Regions from separate parts of the Labrenzia sp. THAF187b genome, predicted to be linked through region 2. Evidence: riboswitches for the same ligand, from Rfam matches in the RefSeq annotation. Region 2 holds a riboswitch; each other region holds the start of a gene.

Evidence for each region. A riboswitch is a leader RNA that binds a small molecule or an ion and turns the genes downstream of it on or off. The one in region 2 is predicted to bind cobalamin.
Region 1: another riboswitch for cobalamin. It lies ahead of FIV03_RS17580 (hypothetical protein); the one in region 2 lies ahead of cobU (bifunctional adenosylcobinamide kinase/adenosylcobinamide-phosphate guanylyltransferase).
Region 3: another riboswitch for cobalamin. It lies ahead of FIV03_RS28965 (ABC transporter substrate-binding protein); the one in region 2 lies ahead of cobU (bifunctional adenosylcobinamide kinase/adenosylcobinamide-phosphate guanylyltransferase).
Region 4: another riboswitch for cobalamin. It lies ahead of FIV03_RS16710 (energy-coupling factor ABC transporter permease); the one in region 2 lies ahead of cobU (bifunctional adenosylcobinamide kinase/adenosylcobinamide-phosphate guanylyltransferase).

What each region holds. Positions count from the first base shown of each region.
Region 1 covers NZ_CP045344.1:3,826,321-3,828,512, reverse strand. Annotated here, with positions in the region: gene FIV03_RS17590 (ABC transporter ATP-binding protein) at 1-196, opposite strand, end outside; gene FIV03_RS17585 (DUF1636 family protein) at 193-597, opposite strand; gene FIV03_RS17580 (hypothetical protein) at 587-865, opposite strand; cobalamin riboswitch at 972-1,185, opposite strand; gene FIV03_RS17575 (S9 family peptidase) at 1,329-2,192, shown strand, end outside.
Region 2 covers NZ_CP045344.1:4,604,437-4,606,628, reverse strand. Annotated here, with positions in the region: gene FIV03_RS21225 (cupin-like domain-containing protein) at 1-192, opposite strand, end outside; tRNA gene FIV03_RS21220 (tRNA-Asn) at 558-633, opposite strand; cobalamin riboswitch at 968-1,186, shown strand; gene cobU (bifunctional adenosylcobinamide kinase/adenosylcobinamide-phosphate guanylyltransferase) at 1,219-1,770, shown strand; gene cobW (cobalamin biosynthesis protein CobW) at 1,767-2,192, shown strand, end outside.
Region 3 covers NZ_CP045345.1:240,229-242,420, reverse strand. Annotated here, with positions in the region: gene FIV03_RS28970 (DUF1801 domain-containing protein) at 1-279, shown strand, start outside; cobalamin riboswitch at 637-848, shown strand; gene FIV03_RS28965 (ABC transporter substrate-binding protein) at 1,342-2,192, shown strand, end outside.
Region 4 covers NZ_CP045344.1:3,642,574-3,644,765, reverse strand. Annotated here, with positions in the region: gene FIV03_RS16715 (YHS domain-containing (seleno)protein) at 37-522, shown strand; gene FIV03_RS16710 (energy-coupling factor ABC transporter permease) at 616-1,296, opposite strand; cobalamin riboswitch at 1,350-1,561, opposite strand; gene FIV03_RS16705 (hypothetical protein) at 1,886-2,119, shown strand; gene aroQ (gamma subclass chorismate mutase AroQ) at 2,170-2,192, shown strand, end outside.

The DNA.
Region 1 (2,192 bases), 780 kb from region 2:
CCAGAAGGATTTCGCCCGTTTTCGGTTTCAGGAAGCGATAGAGCAGCCGCAACAGGGTGGATTTGCCGGCACCATTGGCGCCGGCAATTCCAAGAACCTCACCGGCAGGCAGATCGAAGCTGAGCGGATGCAGAATGGTTTTGCCCTGCCCCGTCTTCCAGCTGACCTCGCGAACAAACAGATCGACCCCAGTCATGAGAACGCCGTCCCGTCAGCTTCCGAAACGATCATCGCTGCCGGAAGCCGGCCTTGCGATGCGCTCCAGCGCTTGCCGTGTCTTTCCTCGGTCACCTCGCATCCATTTTCAATCTGGCGATACCGATTGGCGTAGTCGACCAGGTCGTCGATGTCCGTATCGTCCTCAATGTCCCCAAAGAGGTAGATCGCCTTGTCGGTGGCCTTGAATGCCAGCGTGCAAGGTCTCGAACAGCTCTCCATGTCGGCTGTTCCGCTGATTTCGAACTCGTCTCCAACGACAGGCACTGCCTGTGCCATTGCGCTCTTCAGCTTGCAGATCAGCCCATATCCGGGATGGCAAGCCTGCCCATTGTGACGACAGGTCGTGCAGACGAATATCTTGTGCGGATCATTGCTCATGACGCGCCTCCACGGCTTCTGCCAGTGAACCGACAGGAGGCTGCGGAAAAGCAAAGGCATTGCTTTCCTGGTTGCACTTGGCACGGCCGGATCGGGTAGGTTTGGCACATTCATCATGTAATGTTATTACATTACCAACATTCTTGCTGACAACAGATTTTTGCAGCCCATCAGGAACCATCGCGCGCACTGCGCGCGCCGCCAGTGGATCAGCCTCGGTCAGGAGGTTGGCAAGTCTTGAGAATTCAGCAGAAAATTTCCGGTTCATATCGCCCTCCGCGATTTCGCGGGGCAGTCAGGAACCGAATGTGCAACTTTGCCGGCAGGTGCCGATTGGCCATGTCACTCACTCCTCCGGGGCACCCCGCCCGGGTTAAGGTTTAAGGTGAAATGGCAGGTCTCCTGACTTGCGGGTCATTGCTTGCCTGATCCTTCCCGGGGTCTCCCCAGTGGCGCTTTCAGGTTTGCTCACCGCTCACAGTTGCGGGGGCAGTCACGGATTTGCAGCCTTTCGGGCTCGTCGCACCGTGTTCCCTTTTAATCCCGGTCCGGAGTTCGGAGTCGGGAACCATCTCTTCCTAAGTGCGCGAACGCCTGAAAAATGTCAAAGACTTTTGCAGGTCGCCGCTCTTGTCTGAAAGCACGGCAGGATGGCCAGGAGGCGGAAACACCCTGCCGCCTCGGCAGTATTGACCCTTGCCTTCAAGGCTCAAAAATCTTACCTCCGATCCATGAAACAGGATGCCCTTCCCCCGCGCGCCGCAGCGCGCCCCCTCACCCTTGAGACCCACGGCATTACCCGCCAGGACGATTTCGCCTGGCTGAGGGCGGACAACTGGCAGGAGGTCATGAAAGACCCGTCCGTGCTGGATGCCGACATCCGCAGCTATCTGGAAGCGGAGAATGCCTATCACGAAGCGCAGATGGCACCGACGAAGGCTCTGCAGGAGAAGCTTTTCGCGGAAATGCGCGGCCGCATCAAGGAAGACGACAGCTCGGTTCCTGCTCCCGACGGCCCCTTCGCTTACGGCCTCAAGTATGAAACCGGCGGCCAGCAACCGGTTTTCTTTCGCACCCCGCGTGACGGCGGCGCGGAAACGGTTCTTCTCCATGGCGACAAGGAAGCCGAAGGAACGGCATATTTCCGGATCGGCGGCGTTAGCCAGTCGACGGATCACAAGCTCATCGCCTGGGCTTATGACGACAAGGGCTCGGAATATTATTCACTGAGGCTGCGCGACGCCCAGTCTGCCAAGGATTTTGACTACGCCATCGAGGATACGGGCGGCGGCGGCGTCTTCTCGGAAGACAGCCGCTATGTGTTCTACGTTCGCCTCGACGCCAACCACCGGCCCTCGAAACTCTTCCGTCACGAAGTCGGTTCCGACCCTGCGAGCGACGTTCTCGTCTACGAGGAAAAGGATGCCGGCTTCTTCATGGGCGTCGGCAAGACCCAGTCCGGCGACACCATCGTCATCGACATTCATGATCACGAGACATCCGAAGTCTGGATGATCCCGGCCACCGACCCGACCGCCGAACCGGTGCTTGTCGCAGAGCGCGAGACCGGTATCGAGTATTCCATCGACGATCAC
Region 2 (2,192 bases):
GTCGCGGACCTTTGGCAGCGTATGGAGTTCTGCTCGTAATCGGCCGGATTGCCACCTTTCCCGCGCGGGCCAGTTTTTCGCCAATCCCTTGATCAGCAGGGGCTGTTCCTTGTCGCAGTAGGCTTCAAGAAATTCGGCATAACCTGGTGCTGCGGTTACGGTGGCAATGGTGTGCGTGTTGTCGCCGCTCATAAAAGGTACCACGCATTTGAAGATTTGCGGGTTCAGGGGCGCTGGACTTAGCTGCGATTCTTCATGATGCTCCCCTAGGAGAAATTACGATAGGAGCAACCTTGAGCTTTATCAAGAAGCGCGATTCAACAACGCAGAGCCACTGGAGGAGCGATCTTCGTTTTAAACGTAGCCAGGAAATGTTGTTTAGGAAGATGGTACCGAACGTTACTGCCGCGAAAGACGAGTTCGCATCAAATGACTGTCGATTTTTGAGGCGGTGCAGATTGCTGCAAGATCACGCGTTAATAAGATCAACCCGGTTACTGAACAGCGTTCCGGTCTTCAGAAATGCAGCATTCGGGAGGATTAGGAATAGGTGGTGATGGCTCCCCAGGCCGGACTCGAACCAGCGACCCAGCGATTAACAGTCGCTTGCTCTACCAACTGAGCTACTGGGGATCACCACGCTCGGGGCCAGCGCGTTGCCGCCCCGTCGATGGAGATGCGTATATCAAAGGCTTGATCCGTTTGCCAAGCCCCCGAGGGCGTTTTTTTCATCAAGCCGTCATTTTTTTGATCTCGGTGTGGAAAACTCGATATATTTCAGATGGCTAGGCGTTCTGTCGCGCTTGGAAAACCCTACGTTTCGCTACGATTGGAACACCCCGGGCAGACTAAATCCGTTGTGCCTTTTTCTGACTTTGGCGCAAGAAGGCGTCCGTGTTGACTGCCTGGCCGATTTTCAAGGTTAGTCGTCAGCGACTTTCTGCTGCTTGTGTCGGCCTCAAGATACGTTTAGGAAGAAACTGACGGTTCCGGAAAAGGCCTTGCCTGATCCGGATGAAACGGGAATCCGGTGCGGTCTTTTTCAAGTCCAGATCCGGAGCTGCCCCCGCAACTGTGAGCGGTGAGTGGCTGTACGAAAACCACTGGCGTCCTGATGGGGCCGGGAAGGGGTACAGACCGCGCTGAGCCGCAAGCCAGGAGACCGGCCGTCACATTGTCAACCCTATGGCGCTGTCGGGCGGACGGCTGGGAGAAGGAATGACGCATTCAAACGGCGAGAGGACAACGCTGGTCCTCGGCGGTGCCCGCTCCGGAAAAAGCCGGTTCGCGGAGAAGCTTGTCCATGAAACCGGTCTGCAAAAAATCTATATCGCGACTGGTGCTGCCCACGACGATGAAATGACCAGCCGGATCGCCGCTCATAAAGATCAACGCGGACCGTCCTGGCGCACCGTGGAAGAACAGCTCGAACTTGCGGACGTGCTTGAAAACGAATGCAGGCAAGACCGGGTGGTCCTTGTTGACTGCCTGACCCTGTGGCTGTCGAACCTGCTGTTTGCAGGCAAGGACATCCCCGCCGAAACGGCGCGGCTTTGCGCGGTTCTGAAGGGTCTTCAGGGGCCGTGCGTCTTCGTTTCCAACGAAGTTGGTATGGGGATCGTGCCGGAGAACCGTCTGTCGAGGTCGTTCCGCGATGTGCAGGGACGACTGAACCAGGATATGGCGCATAGGTGCCAACAGGTTGTCTTCGTTGCTGCGGGCCTGCCGATACTTTTGAAACCCACCTCACAACCGGATATCAAATTATGACCACTTCATCCTTGCAGCCGGGCGCAAAAATTCCGGCAACGATCGTCACTGGGTTTCTCGGAGCAGGCAAGACCACGCTGATCCGCAATTTGCTTACCAATGCCAATGGCAAACGCATTGCCCTTATCGTCAATGAGTTTGGGGACATGGGCTTCGACGGGTCCCTTGTGAATGGATGCGCTGATCCCGATTGCGCCGCGGAAGAGGTGGTTGAGCTTACCAATGGCTGCATATGTTGCACCGTTGCCGACGATTTCCTGCCAACCATGGAAATGCTGCTCGCGCGGGACAATCCGCCGGAGCATATCGTTATAGAAACCTCTGGTCTGGCTCTGCCGCAGCCGCTCGTTCGGGCCTTCTCCTGGCCGAGCGTCAAGCCGAAGGTAACGGTAGATGGTGTTGTCACGGTGCTGGATGCTGCA
Region 3 (2,192 bases), on a different replicon from region 2:
CTTGTTGCGCCAGAGGCCTCCTTTCGTATGCGCGGTGGAACGGAGACGTACTATTCAGTGCCTGTCTTCAAAATGAACAGAGACGTCGTGGCGATCAGTCCGACAAAGACTTGCGTCACCTTCTCTTTCACGAGGGGTGCCCATTTTGATGATCCATTCGACATGTTGCGCGGGTCTGGCAAGCATTCCAGAACCGTGCAGGTCAAAACCATGGAAAACTACCCGGAAGAACCGTTCCGGCACTATATTCGTCAAGCAATTGAACTGGACATGAACTGACTCGTGGCAAACGCCCGCAGCTTGTCAGGTAACGGAGCCAGACATTTGTTCGAAGTGCAGCATCTGCCAAATTGGGCTCGAAGCGGACTTGCCGTGGCACCGCATCCCGACCGAGACCTTGCCTGGCAGCTGGTTAACACAAACTGGACCATTGCTGTCATTCAACACTTATTGGTCCAGTGGCTGCTTTGCGTCACCTAAGTCGTCATGGGTTCGAGTGCTGCGCTGAGAGGCACGGCGATATGGCCTGCACTCAATCCGAATTTAGATAAAAGACGCCCCGAGCCCCGCAATAGCAAAACGTGCCTTGTGGGATCCCTGTTTCAAAATTGGCGACTTGACACTAATGACAAGGCCCCCGATTGTATCGGCCATGGTTCCCGAAGGCTGGCCGCCAACGGGATTAAAAGGGAACACGGTGAGGCGTAGCCAGAAGGCACCAAATCCGTGACTGCCCCCGCAACTGTGAGCGGCGAGCGAACCTGAAAACTCCACTGGGTCAAACCGGGAAGGATCAGGCAAGCAGCGACCCGCAAGTCAGGAGACCTGCCATTTCATCTTCAACCTCAACCCGGGCGGGGTGTCCCGGAGGAGCGAGTGACATGGCATTTCAGCGTCTGCTGACACAATTGCACATTCGGTTCGCCAACGCCCCGCGCTTTCGCGGAGGGCGATATGGACCGGACAGACCTCGAATCGTCTCAAACAAAATTTCAGCCATCTGACATCGTCTCGAGCCTGGGCCCGCCCGCTACACGCGCCATGCGCCAGCAATGCCCTAGAAAAGAGCTTGTCACATCAGCTTTCTGTAATGTAATAACATTACTATTTGACGAGCCTGAACACCTCTCGAACAAGAGCGGGCAGCGATGAACAGACAAGATATCAAACGGTTTCGCGCATGCGGCTCTCATCACGCCGCCATTCGTATTTCCGCACGCTCTCTCTGATGCTCCTCTTCCGGCACGTCTGCAGATCCTGCGGTTCCCGCTGAACAGCAATCGCCAGCTTCAAAATCGCCTCTCACATCTATTCCCTCCCGACAAACTTCGGAGCAAATCAATGACACCGGCACCAATCCCAAGCGCGTTTGCGCGTCTTTTAAAAGTAGCAGCCTTGGCGCTGCTGGCAGGAGCGCCCCTGGCGGCCGCGGCGCAGGAGAACATGGCTGCGCCGGAAGACCAGGTGCTACGTCTCGTCACGGTGAATATGCCGCGCTCGCTCGACCCGACCAACATCGATGCCCAGCGGCTTATTGACAACGGCTTCGCCGAGCCGCTTGTTTATGAATCCTTCGATGGCACGACGCTCTTCAAGGGCCTAGCCGTCAGCTGGGAGCTGGTCGAGCCGACCCTGTGGCGGGTCGAGTTGCAACCGGATGCCGTCTTCTGGAGCGGCGCGCCCGCCGATGCAGAGGCCGTTGCCGCCTCGCTGCGCCGGCACCAGGAAAACAATCCTCGCGCCCGTAGTTCCCTGAAGGACGTGGTGTTCACGCCGGTCGGAAAGACGACGCTGGAGATCCGTACCCTGTCGGAAGATCCAGCCTTTCTCTACAAGACGACGACACTCGCCATCGAGAACGTCGCCATCATCGACGAGCTCGGCGATCAATATGCGACGACGGGTGACATGACCGGCTATTTTCGGCCGGTGGAATTCGTCCCGGGCGAGTTGATCGCTGGTGAACCCTTTGAGAACTATCACGGCAAACAGCCCCTGCTCAAACGCATCGAGGCACGTTTCGTAGTCGATCCCCAGACCCGCTACCTCGCAATGAAGTCCGGCGAAGCCGACATGGACGGCAACGTGCAGTTCGAGCAATTGCGTCTTTACAGGCTCAGCAAGGACTTCACGATCGCGGAACTGCCACGCAGCACGTGGAACATCTGGATGAACTACGACAATCCGCTGCT
Region 4 (2,192 bases), 960 kb from region 2:
CGGCCTTCAACCTTCACACTCTTTCAGGAGTAGAACATGTCCTTGATGAAATCCGCCATTGCCGCAACGCTGCTGTCTCTTGCCGCTCTGTCGGCCCCGGCAATGGCCGCGGACGAATACAACACCTCCAGCGGCCTGACCGCCGCCGGCAGCCCGCTCGGTCTTCATGGTGTCGACCCCGTGGCCTTTGTCAGCCTGGGCAACCGGATTGACGGAACCGCACAATATACGGCCGTCCACGACGGTGTTGCCTACTACTTCGCATCGCAGGAAGCCATGGATGCCTTTACCGCGCATCCGGATCAGTACCTGCCGCAAAACGGCGGCTTCTGCACCTTCGGTGTTTCAGTCGGCAAGAAGTTCGACGGCGATCCGCAGTTCGCGGCCGTTGTCGACGGCAAGCTTTATCTGTTCCTGAACGAGGCCATCTTCCGCGAGTTCCAGAAAGACCAGTCCGGTACCATCGCCAAGGCGGAAGCCAACTGGAAGAAGATCCGCTCCACCGAGGCAACGAAGCTCTGATTGTTCGTTGTCAAGGCGTCGTCGGAACGACAAACAAAAAGGGCGGCCCCGGGGCCGCCCTTCGTGACTTGAATTCAGCAAAAAGCCGAAGACTTAAGCTGCCGCGTTGTGCAGCCTGTTTTCGAAAGCAAGGTTCTTCGTCAGCGGTGCCAGGGTCTTGGCAGCGGCCAGAACAGCCAGGTCAGCCAGCGGCTCGCCCAGGATCACCAGCATGTAGGCAAAGCCGAAGGAACCGACGGAAACCATGTTCTCGGCGCCGAAGCCCTGGCCGTAGAATGCCCAGAACGCGACCCAGCCAACGATACCGGCCTGGAACGTGGTGGAAAGAGCCAGTGCCTGAACGTAGGAAACGTCAACATAGGCGGTCTTTTCCGGAATGATGCGGTTTGCCAGCAGGCTGACACCCCACAGCGGCACAAGCAGCGTGGTGACGTTGATGCCGTACTGCGGCAGGTCGAAAGGAGCAACCAGCGCCCCCTGAAGCAGAAGGCCTGCAGCAAGGCCGATTGCTGCCGGACCAGCGCCGAACATCAGGAACAGCGTGGAGCCCAGGATGAAGTGCACTTCGGAAACACCGACCGGGTAATGCGGCAGGATTTCAAAGAAGCAGAATACGGCAACCGTCGTGATGACGGAGCGAACGGCAAGGCTGAGAACGCCGCTTTTGCGGATCGTGTCGAGAGCCATTTTGCCCAGAAGGCCGAAGGAAGCAGCCGCGGTACCGTAGCTGAGTACGATTTTGGCACCGTCGACGATGCCCGGTTCGATATGCATGTCATTTCTCCTTTGCGCACCCTCCGTGCGCGAGCAGATGGTGTGAACCGGCCCCGATGGGACCGCTGGATGGCAGGTTTCCTGGCTCGCGAGTCTCTGCGCCGCCCGCCTTCCCGGATCGCTCCAGTGGCTTGTAGGGCTTTGCTCGTCGCATACAGTTGCGGGGGCAGCCACGGTATTGGTCCCTGTTGGGTACGCCTCACCGTGTTCCCATTTCATCCGCCCTTACGCTTGTTCGGGCGAAACCATCGCATCGTCTAGATTTGCAAGGATTGGCGATATTCTGCAAGCGAATTTTCGCCATATTCGGTCTGAATGCGACATTGCACCGAAATTTTGCCGCCTGAAGGCCGCCACCGAAATCAGCCGGATCAGCACCATCGACAAGCTTCAGATCTCGAAACACTTCTTCAGGAAATTGCGTCAGCCACCTGAAAAATCTGACCTTTGAAGCATCCAATCAAAGATAAAAATCAAAACCTTTGTTTATTAAACTTTTCTGTATTTAGGGTAATTGTGATTTTTACTTGCAGAAACCCTAACGAAAGATAACCTCACTCGCATACAAAGCACATCATGAGAGTTTGCAATGCCCTTTACCAAATTGGGAACGCTTATCGCTGGTGTCGTCTTTTTCCTTGGCTGCATTCAGCTGGCACTTCTGGCCGGCGTTACTCTGGGTGCAGTCACTGAACCAAGACCGGGTTTTTTCCTTGGCAATCTGACACGCGAACAGGCGCTCGACAGCGGACTATTGAAGATCATGGCCGCCGTCGCATTCGGCGTGATCACCGAGATCAGCCGTTCGGTTGAAAAGAAGTAGACCACAACCAAAGACTTGCCGCGGGCGGTGACCTGTGAAAGTCTTCGGCCATGTTGAAATCGATTCCCCTGAC